2 linked regions of the Streptomyces collinus genome follow. The protein of the gene in region 2 interacts with the protein of the main gene of each other region in a pairwise test. Links are inferred from orthologs where the notes say so. Each region holds a gene or a part of one and is shown on either strand. Other genes may lie near its edges.

Region 1 (5,416 bases), 1.7 Mb from region 2 along the record:
CACCACCAGGTCGGCCTCCAGCACCCTGCCGCCCGCGTCGACCCGGGCGGGCCGGTCGGGGCCGCCGCTGTCGGTGAGGGTCGCTGCGGCGTCGGTGCGGATGGCACCCGGGGGGAGCCGCGAGGCCAGGTTCGCGATGAGCGTGGCGCGGTGCAGCAGCACGAGCGGGCCGCCGAAGCGCTCGGCGGCGGCGGCGGCGGAGGACCGCGAGAGCCACCGCCCGGAGGGGGCCCGCAGCCCGCCGTCCCCGGACCAGGCGGCGAGGTCGCGGATCTCGTCGCCGAGTCCGATGGCGTCCAGCGCGCGCAGGGAGTTGGGCGCGAGGGAGATCGCCGCGCCGACCGGCTCCAGCGAGGGGGCGCGCTCCAGCACCGTGACCCGCAGGCCGCGCCGGTGCAGGGCGACCGCCGCCGTCAGGCCTCCGATACCGCCACCGATCACGACGGCATGCCCGGGTTGTGTCATGGCCCCTCCTCGAAATCGACTACATCTGTAGTGACACCGTCGACGTTACTACAGCTGTAGTCGAACGGGTAGCGTGAACCCATGTCCGTACGCACCGCCGGCCCCTCCCGCTCCGATCTGGTCGCCGACACCGCCCTCGCCCTGCTCGCCGAGCGCGGCATGCGCGGCCTCACGCACCGGGCGGTCGACGAGGCGGCCGGGCTCCCCCAGGGCTCCACGTCGAACCTCGCGCGCACCCGGCAGGCGCTGCTGGAGCTGACGGTGCGGCGCCTGGCGGAGCGCGAGGCCCGGGTCCTGGCGCTGCACGAGATGCCGGATCCCGGGGCCGGGCCCGGCCCTCTGGCGGACGCGCTGGCCCTGGCGACCCACCGGGCGTTGACGGGCCACCGCGCACTCACGCTCGCCCGCTACGAACTGGCCCTGGAGGCGACGCGCCGCCCCGAACTGCGGGCCTTCTTCGACGCCACCGGCGCCCGCTTCCGGGACCAGCTCGCCGCACTGGTCGGCGGCTTGGGCTCGACCGACCCGGCCCGGCACACCCTGTCGCTGATCGCCTGGGGGGACGGGCTGATGTTCAGCTGTGTGGCGGGGTCGTTCGGCGCCGAGGTGCCGAGCCTGGAGGAGGTGCGGGCCGGGCTGCGGGAACTGCTGGAGGGCATGCTCGGGGGCTGAAAATCTTGTGGTGCGGCGGGGGCGGCTCGGAAAGGATGCGTCCATGACCAACGAACGCCACGAGCCCGCCACCACCGCCGACGAGCGCACGATGCTGGAGGGCTGGCTGGACTACCACCGCCAGACCCTCGCCTGGAAGTGCGAGGGCCTCACCGACGTCCAGCTCCGCACCGCCGCGGTGGAGCCGTCCGAGCTGAGCCTGATGGGACTGGTGCGGCACATGACGGAGGTGGAGCGGGGCTGGTTCCGCAAGGTGCTCGCGGCCGAGGACGCCGGCCCGGTCTACTACACCGACGAGGATCCGGACGGCGAGTTCCATCTCTCCGAGAGCGACACGTGGGAGGAGGCGTACGCCACCTGGCAGTCCGAGATCGAGACCGCCCGGCGCAACGCGGCCCGCTTCGGCCTCGACGACGTCTCCGAGGGCAAGCACCGCCGCACCGGCGAGCGCTTCAACCTGCGCTGGATCTACACGCACATGATCGAGGAGTACGCGCGGCACAACGGCCACGCCGACCTGATCCGCGAGCGCGTCGACGGCGCGACCGGCGACTGACGTCACCCCCGCCGCACCGACGCCCTCCGTACGGGGCGCGAGATCACCCGTGCGGGGCATCCTGCTCCAGGTCCGCGGCCCCAGGGACGGTCGGACGCACCAGAGTTGCGCGGGTGCATCGAACGACGACCACAGCGACGCTCCTGCTGACCGTGGCGGTCTCGGCCCTCTCCGGCTGTACGACGACGGTCCCGCATCCCACCGCGCCGGGGCCCTCTGCGGCACCGTCCCGGCCGTCGGCGCCGGAGCGGAAGGCCGAGGCGGAGACCCAGATCGTGCAGGCGCCGGCCCGCGAGGCCCTGCAGCTCATCGAAGAGGCGTCCCGCCGCCCGGAGCCGGCCACGCCGACGACCCGCCCGCCCGCGCCACCGGCAGCCACGCCGGAACCGGGGCCCCAGCCCGGCCACCGCACCGTCCGCCCCCGCCCGGCCCGCCCCGAACACCCCGAGCCCGCCCGCCGCGGCCCCCGGCGGTCGCACACCGGCCTCCCCGACATGTCGGATGCGGTACGGCAGGACGTCGATCGGAGCGCCCCGAACGACAACGCGGACGTGTGCGCACTGGGCAGGCGCTACGGGGGATGGCGGGCGGACAGCCCGGAGGCGACGATCTGCCGTGACACGTACGGGCGCTGAACGGGCGCCGGCGGGGTGTCGGCCGGGCGCCCACATTTCACGCCGGGGTCACCGGCGTGGTCGCCCCTGAGCCGCCGGCCTGCTGGGCCAGGAGGCGGCGTCACCTCAGGGCCGGCCGCTGCAACGTCGGGCCCGTAGGCGGGGCCGCCCCGGGATCGCCGGCCCGCCGGGCATGTCAGCCGGGGTCGCCCCCGGACAGCCGCCCGTCGGGCCCCGCAGCGGGGTCACCTCGGGGCCACTGACACGTCGGGCCCGTCGGCGGGGTCACCCCAGGACCGCCGGCCCGTCGGGCCCGTTCAGCATGGTCGCCCCAGGGCCCCTCAGCGGGGTCACCTCAGAGCCACTGACACGTCGGGCGAGAGCACGGCCGGCCCCAAGATCGCCGCCCCGCCGGGCCCGCCAGCACGATCGCCCCAGGGCCGCCCCCGCCTCTGATTCGCCCACGCGCTCCCGTCATGGCCGCGGCGCGTGTGGTTCGCCAACGCAGTCGCCTCGGGGCCGCCGCCGCGGCGGGTCGTTGGCGCGGTCACCCCAGGGCCGCAGGCACCGCAGGTCGTCGACGCGGTCACCCCAGGGCCGCAGGCACCGCAGGTCGTCGACGCGGTCGCCCCAGCGCCGCAGGCACCACAGACCGTCGACGCGGTCGCCTCAGGGCCGTTGCCGCGGCGGCGTCCAGGTCCCCGTGCCGCCCTCCCCCAGCCGGGACTCCAGTCGGCCGATGGCCGCCCACACGCCCTCGCCGTAGCTGTCGTCGGCGAGGCCGGCGGCGGCTTCCCGGGCCCACCGCAGATGGGTGCGGGCGGCGTCGCGGCGGCCGAGCCCGAGGTAGTCGTCCGCCAGGTTCAGATGCAGGGAGGGGTAGATCGCGATCACCGCGGCCACCGCGACGGCCTCCTCCCTGGCCTCGTCGGCCGCCGTCAGGGCACGCAGGTCCCAGGCCAGTTCGTCCGCCGGGTCGTCCTGGGTGTCGGCCAGGTAGTGGGCGAGGGTGCAGCGGTGCAGCGGGTCGCCGTGCTCGCCGATCTCCGCCCACAGGCCGAGGTAGCGGTGCCGGGCCTCCTCCCGGTCCCCGGCGTGGTGCAGCATGACGACCTGCCCGATCCGCGTCAGCACGGCATCGGGCGCCGCCTGCTCCTGTCGCTCCGCCACGACGCCCTCCGCGTACTCGCCGGCTGTTCCCGCCGACGCTAACCGCAGGCGGGGGCGATCCGGCTCAGGCGGCTCCGGACACCGCCGGGCCGGGCACGGCACGGCCGTACGGGCGGGGTGCGTCAGCCCAGGTTCGGGATCGTCCAGTCGATCGGCGTGTGCCCCTGGGCCGCCACGGCCTCGTTGATCTGTGTGAAGGGCCGGGAGCCGAAGAACTTCTTCGCGGACAGGGGCGAGGGATGCGCGCCCTTGATCACGGCATGCCGGGACTCGTCGATCAGCGGGAGCTTCTTCTGCGCGTAGTTGCCCCACAGCACGAAGACCGCCGGGTCGGGGCGCTCGGCCACGGCCCGGATCACGGCGTCGGTGAACTTCTCCCAGCCCCGGCCCTTGTGCGAGTTGGCCTCGCCGCCGCGGACCGTGAGCACCGCGTTGAGCAGCAGCACGCCCTGCTCGGCCCACGGCATGAGATAGCCGTTGTCCGGGATCGGCGTGCCCAGCTCCTGGTGCATCTCCTTGTAGATGTTGCGCAGGGACGGCGGGATCCGCACCCCCGGCCGGACCGAGAAGCACAGTCCGTGCCCCTGCCCCTCGCCGTGGTACGGGTCCTGACCGAGGATCAGGACCTTGACCCCCTCGTACGGCGTGGCGTCCAGCGCCGCGAAGACCTCCTCGCGCGGCGGATGGACGGGACCCTTCGCCCGCTCCTCCTCGACGAACTCCGTCAGCTCCTTGAACCAGGGCTGCTGCAGTTCGTCGCCCAGAACCCCGCGCCAGGACTCGGGCAGCATGGCGATGTCGGTCACGTCAACGTCCTCACGATGTGCGGTCACTTCAGGCCACAGAACCTACAGGCGACCACTGACACCGTGCCCGGGAGAGCCCGAAGCCGACCCGCTACCAGGCGGTCTTGCGGTGCAGCTCCCACAGCATCATGATCGTCGACGGGTCCAGGGCCCGCTCGGCGCCCGAGACGTCCCGGCTCGACGCCACGTACTGCCGCCCCTGCCACAGCGGCAGCAGTCGCGCGTCCTCCACGAGGATCTGCTGGGCCTCCTCGAACTCCTTCACCACGTTCGCGCGGTCGCTCTCCCGGCGCGACCTGGGCAGCAGATCGCCGGTGATCTCGGGCGCCGAGTAGGGCGTGCCGAGGGCGTTCTGGTCGCCGACGAACGGCGCGATGAAGTTCTCGGCGTCCGGGAAGTCGGGGAACCAGCCGCGCCCGAAGACCGGGTACTCGCCCTTCTGGTAGCCCTCGACGTAGGTCTTCCAGGGGCGGCTCTTCAGGCTGATCGAGAACAGGCCGGAGGCTTCGAGCTGGCGCTTCAGCTCCTTGAACTCGCCGGCGGTCTCGGAGCCGTAGCGGTCGCTCGTGTACCAGAAGGTGAGCGGGACGCGCTGGTTGATGCCCGCCTCGGTGAGGATCTTGCGGGCCTTTGCGACGTCCGGGTCGCCGTAGTCGTCGAAGAAGCCCGTGGTGTGGCCCGTGAGGCCCTTGGGGACCATGGAGTAGAGCGGGTCGACGGTGTCCTTGTAGACCTTGTGGGCGATCGCCGCCCGGTCGACGACCTGCGCGATGGCCTGCCGCACGGCCTTCTTGTTCGCCCAGGAGTCCTTCGGGTTGAACACCAGGTAGTTGATGTCGGTGCCCGTGCCCTCGACGAGCTGGATCTCCTCGTCCTTGGAGGACTTGCTCTGGAGGTCGACGACGTCTCCGGCGGCCAGGCCGCGGTACGTCACGTCGATCTCCTTGTCCCGCAGGGCCTTCACCATGGCACCGGAGTCCTGGAAGTAGCGGACGGTCACCGCGTCGTTCCGGCGCTCCGCGTAGCCCGTGTAGGAGTTGTTGCGGACGAGGACGGCTTCCTTGCCGTCGGCGTACGAGTCGAGGGTGTACGGCCCGGATCCGACCACGTCGCTGCCCTTGTGCAGGCTGTCC
Region 2 (4,388 bases):
ACAGGGCGGCCGTGAACAGCAGGCTGCCGAGGCCCACATGGCGGGCGGCGGTGTCCCCGACGAGGGCGCCGACCCCGGCGTACAGCAGGGTGGAGCCGACTGCGGCGGCGAACACCACGGCCATGGGGCCGGTCGCGGACTTGAGCCGGCCCGTCTCGGGTTTCACCAGGCCCGCGAGGTAGCCGATGACGCACAGCACCAGGGCGTAGCGCCCGGCGGCGTGGTCGGCGGGCGGGGCCAGGTCGGCGAGCAGGCCCGCGCCGAAGCCGACGAGGGCGCCGCCCACGTGCCCGTACACCAGCGCGAGGCCGAGCACGGTGAGCAGCAACAGGTCGGGCACGGCGCCCGGCAGGTGCAGGCGGGCGAGGACGCTGACCTGGATCACCAGGGCGACGACGACCAGGGCGGAGGAGAGCAGGATCCGGTTGACGCGCATGGGGTGACAGCTCCTACTGCTCTTGCTGGTTCTGGCCGTCCACGGGCGCCTCGGGGGACGGCGTCACGGTCACCGTCACCGTCGGCCTCGGGGTGGGCTTGGGCTTGGGCGGGAGCACCGTGTCACGTGGGTTCTTCTTCGGGGCCTCGACGACGACACCGACGATGTCGAGCTTGGTGAAGGCGGCGTACGGCGTGACGTAGAGCGTGCGGGTCAGGCCGCCGCCGGAGGGGTCGACGCGGGAGACCACGCCGACGGGCACGCCGGGCACGAACGGCCGGTCGGCCTGGGAGCCGAAGGTGACCAGGCGGTCGCCCTTCTTCACCTCGGCCTTGCCGTTGAGGAGTTCGACGCGCAGCGGGCGGTCGCCCTGCCCGGAGGCGAAGCCGAGCTCGTCGCCGGACTCCATCCGGGTGCCGACCGTGAAGTCGGGGTCGCTGGCCAGCAGGACCGTGGCGGTGTTGGGCCCGACGGTGGTGACGCGGCCGACGAGCCCTTCCCCGTTCAGGACGGTCATGTCGCGCTTGATGCCGTCGTTGGCGCCGACGTCGATGGTGATGGTCCAGGAGAAGCCCTGCGCGGCTCCGATGGCGATGACCTCGGCGCCCTTGATGCCGTACTGGCCCTGGCCGGCGATCTTCAGCATCTTGTCGAGCTGCTTGAGGCGGCTGCGGCTGCGGTCGTCGCTGCCGAGTCGCGCCTTCAGGGCCGCGTTCTCCGCTTCCAGCGTGGCGAGCCGGTCGTGCCGCTCCCCGGAGTCGCGAATGGCGGAGACCGCGTTGCCGATCGGGTCGACCGCGGCCGAGACGCCGCTCTCGATCGGGCCGAAGACCGTTGCCGCGCCCTGCCGGGCACCGTCGACGGGCGAGTCCTCCCCGCCGCGGATGTCCACCGTGATCAGCGCGAACGCGATGGCGATCAGCAGCACCAGGAGCAGCCGGCTCTCTCGTGTGTCCCTCACGTGCGGCGGCCGTGCCCTTCCTCATAGGAATTCGGGAAGCCCCAGGGAAACCCGAGGGGCTGCTTTGTGGGAGCTTATGCCTCTATATCAACGATCCGCCGTACGAGAGGAGATCGTCCCGTACGGCGGAATCGAAGAGTTATGTCATCTGCGCGGCTGGGCGTCCAGCACCTGCTGGAGCGCCTCGAACTCCTCGACGCACTTTCCGGATCCGAGCGCCACGCTGTCCAGCGGGTCCTCGGCGATGTGGATCGGCATGCCGGTCTCCCGGCGCAGCCGCTCGTCGAGACCCCGCAGCAGCGCTCCGCCGCCGGTCAGAACGATTCCTCGGTCCATGATGTCGCCGGACAGCTCCGGCGGGCACTTGTCGAGGGTCGTCTTGACGGCGTCGACGATCGCGTTGACCGGCTCCTCGATCGCCTTGCGGACTTCGGCGGCGGAGATGACCACGGTCTTCGGCAGCCCGGAGACGAGGTCCCGGCCGCGGATTTCGGTGTGCTCGTCGGAGTCGAGGTCGTACGCCGAACCAATCGTGATCTTGATCTGCTCGGCCGTGCGCTCACCCAGCAGGAGGGAGTATTCCTTCTTGATGTGCTGGATGATCGCGTTGTCCAGTTCGTCGCCCGCGACGCGGATGGACTGGGCGGTGACGATGCCGCCGAGGGAGATGACCGCGACCTCCGTGGTGCCGCCGCCGATGTCGACCACCATGTTGCCCGTGGCCTCGTGGACCGGCAGGCCGGATCCGATGGCCGCGGCCATGGGCTCCTCGATGATGTGCACCTGGCGGGCGCCGGCCTGGGACGACGCCTCGATGACGGCGCGGCGCTCGACGCCCGTGATGCCCGAGGGCACACAGACGACGACCCGCGGACGAGCCAGATACCGCCGCTTGTGGATCTTCAGGATGAAGTAGCGGAGCATCCGCTCGGTGATCTCGAAGTCGGCGATCACGCCGTCCTTCAGCGGACGCACGGCAACGATGTTGCCGGGCGTGCGCCCGATCATCTTCTTCGCTTCGGCGCCGACCGCGAGGATGCCACCGGTGTTGGTGTTGATCGCGACGACGGACGGCTCATTGAGTACGATCCCGCGACCCCTGACGTACACCAGCGTGTTGGCGGTCCCGAGGTCGACAGCCATGTCACGGCCGATGAACGACATTGAGTTCCCCATCAGGATTCGTCTGGCCTTCCCACTGGCTTTTGAGGGCTTTTCAGGTAGGCAAAGGTGGGTGCTGTGACGTGAAGGCTTCCATCGTAGACGCGCCTTCGCGAACACTGCGGGAGGGTCTCCGCCATTGTCAGCAGATGCCGTCCGCATTCGCTTCTGGAGACGGGCGTTCGGGGACCATCGTTCCCTCGATCGCCACGCATATGCCGCAAAGTCCGGGGGCGTGGGGACCCCGGACCTGCCGAATGTGCTGGTGAGGTGCGGGCGCTACGCCCGGCCGGGGAAGAAAATCTTCACCTCGCGCTCGGCGGACTCCTCGGAGTCGGAGGCGTGGATCAGGTTCTCCCGGACGATGACGCCGAAGTCACCGCGGATGGAGCCGGGGGCGGCGGCGATCGGGTCGGTCGGGCCGGCCAGCGCGCGCACGCCCTCGATGACCCGCTCACCCTCGACGATCAGCGCCACGACCGGGCCGGAGGCCATGAACTCCACCAGTGGCTCGTAGAAGGGCTTGCCCTTGTGCTCGCCGTAGTGCTGCTCCAGCGTCTCCTGGTCCAGCGTGCGCAGCTCCAGCGCGGTGATCGTCCAGCCCGCCTTGCGCTCGATGCGGCTGATGATCTCGCCGGTCAGGCCGCGACGGACGGCGTCGGGCTTGAGGAGGACGAGGGTGCGCTGGCTCACGACGGGCTCCTTGTAGGTAAAGGTTTAGCGGTGGGACGAGGTTACCCGGCGTGTCAGGGCGGCTGTTACGCAGCGTCAGGTGTGGAGGAGCCCGCCTGGGCCGCGAATCTCGCCTTCGCCTCGTCCACCTTCCGGCCGTAGTGCACCGACGCCCACCACAGGGCCGCGAAGATCGCCCCCAGGAAGAACATGCTCGGGACGACGAACCCCGACGCGATGAGCGCGATCTGCAGCGCCCAGCCGAGGACGACCCCGCCCGGGCGCGTCACCAGGCCGCACAGCACCAGGCACAGGAACATCGCGATGCCGCTGACCGTCCACACGGTCGTCATGGACAGGTCGGGGTCCTTCATGGCGACCAGACCGGCGAACCCGATGACGAAGAACTCGCCGATCAGGGTCGAAGAACAGAGCGTGCGCACGGGACTCAGCCCCTCCCCAGGAGCAGTCGGGCCTCGCCGACGGTGATGACGGAACCGGTGACGAGCACACCACCGCCGGAGAACTCGCCCTCCTCCTCGGCCAGCGTGATGGCCGCCTCCAGGGCGTCGGGCAGCCGCGGCTCGACCTGGACGCGCTCCTCGCCGAACACCTCCACGGCGATACCGGCGAGCTCGTCGGCGTCCATCGCGCGATGGCTGGAGTTCTGCGTGATGACGACCTCGGCGAACACCGGCTCGAAGGCCTCCAGCAGCCCCCGGACGTTCTTGTCGCCGCTCGCGCCGACCACGCCGATGAGGCGGCTGAACTGGAACGCCTCGCCGATCGCCTCGGCCGCGGCCCGGGCACCGGCCGGGTTGTGGGCGGCGTCCAGCACGACCGTCGGCGACCGGCGCACGACCTCCAGTCGGCCCGGCGAGGCCACGGCGGCGAAGGCCTTGCGGACCGTGTCCGGATCCAGTGCGTCGGCCCGCTGCGCACCGACGCCGAAGAACGCCTCGACGGCGGCGAGCGCGACGGCCGCGTTGTGCGCCTGGTGTGCGCCGTGCAGCGGCAGGTACACCTCGGGGTACTCGCCGCCGAGCCCGCGCAGCGTCACCAGCTGCCCGCCGACGGCCACCTGCCGCTCGACGACACCGAACTCCAGCCCCTCCCGGGCCACGGTCGCGTCCACCTCGACGGCCTTCTTCAGCAGCA

The links.
Region 1: the proteins of ndk (region 2) and RFN52_RS05935 interact in binary tests that used the Escherichia coli proteins (3 or more experiments, as listed by UniProt). The link is inferred for Streptomyces collinus from one-to-one orthologs.

What each region holds. Positions count from the first base shown.
Region 1 is NZ_CP133771.1:1,325,450-1,330,865, forward strand. Bases 2,442-5,416 are described here. They hold RFN52_RS05935 (uracil-DNA glycosylase), read right to left. Parts: upstream 4,284-5,416; coding sequence 3,600-4,283; downstream 2,442-3,599. Other genes in these bases: RFN52_RS05930 (hypothetical protein), read right to left, coding at 2,977-3,477; RFN52_RS05940 (ABC transporter substrate-binding protein), read right to left, coding at 4,375-5,416. Outside these bases: RFN52_RS05910 (FAD-dependent monooxygenase), read right to left, coding at 1-465; RFN52_RS05915 (TetR/AcrR family transcriptional regulator), read left to right, coding at 547-1,137; RFN52_RS05920 (DinB family protein), read left to right, coding at 1,181-1,693; RFN52_RS05925 (hypothetical protein), read left to right, coding at 1,807-2,328. UniProt on the Escherichia coli protein: Excises uracil residues from the DNA which can arise as a result of misincorporation of dUMP residues by DNA polymerase or due to deamination of cytosine.
Region 2 is NZ_CP133771.1:3,008,167-3,012,554, forward strand. The notes cover bases 1,545-4,388. They hold ndk (nucleoside-diphosphate kinase), read right to left. Parts: upstream 3,252-4,388; coding sequence 2,838-3,251; downstream 1,545-2,837. Other genes in these bases: RFN52_RS13575 (rod shape-determining protein), read right to left, coding at 1,545-2,561; RFN52_RS13585 (DUF4233 domain-containing protein), read right to left, coding at 3,317-3,673; folC (bifunctional tetrahydrofolate synthase/dihydrofolate synthase), read right to left, coding at 3,679-4,388. Also shown: rod shape-determining protein MreD, read right to left, coding at 1-436; rod shape-determining protein MreC, read right to left, coding at 450-1,397; more of RFN52_RS13575, read right to left, coding at 1,542-1,544. UniProt on the Escherichia coli protein: Major role in the synthesis of nucleoside triphosphates other than ATP. The ATP gamma phosphate is transferred to the NDP beta phosphate via a ping-pong mechanism, using a phosphorylated active-site intermediate.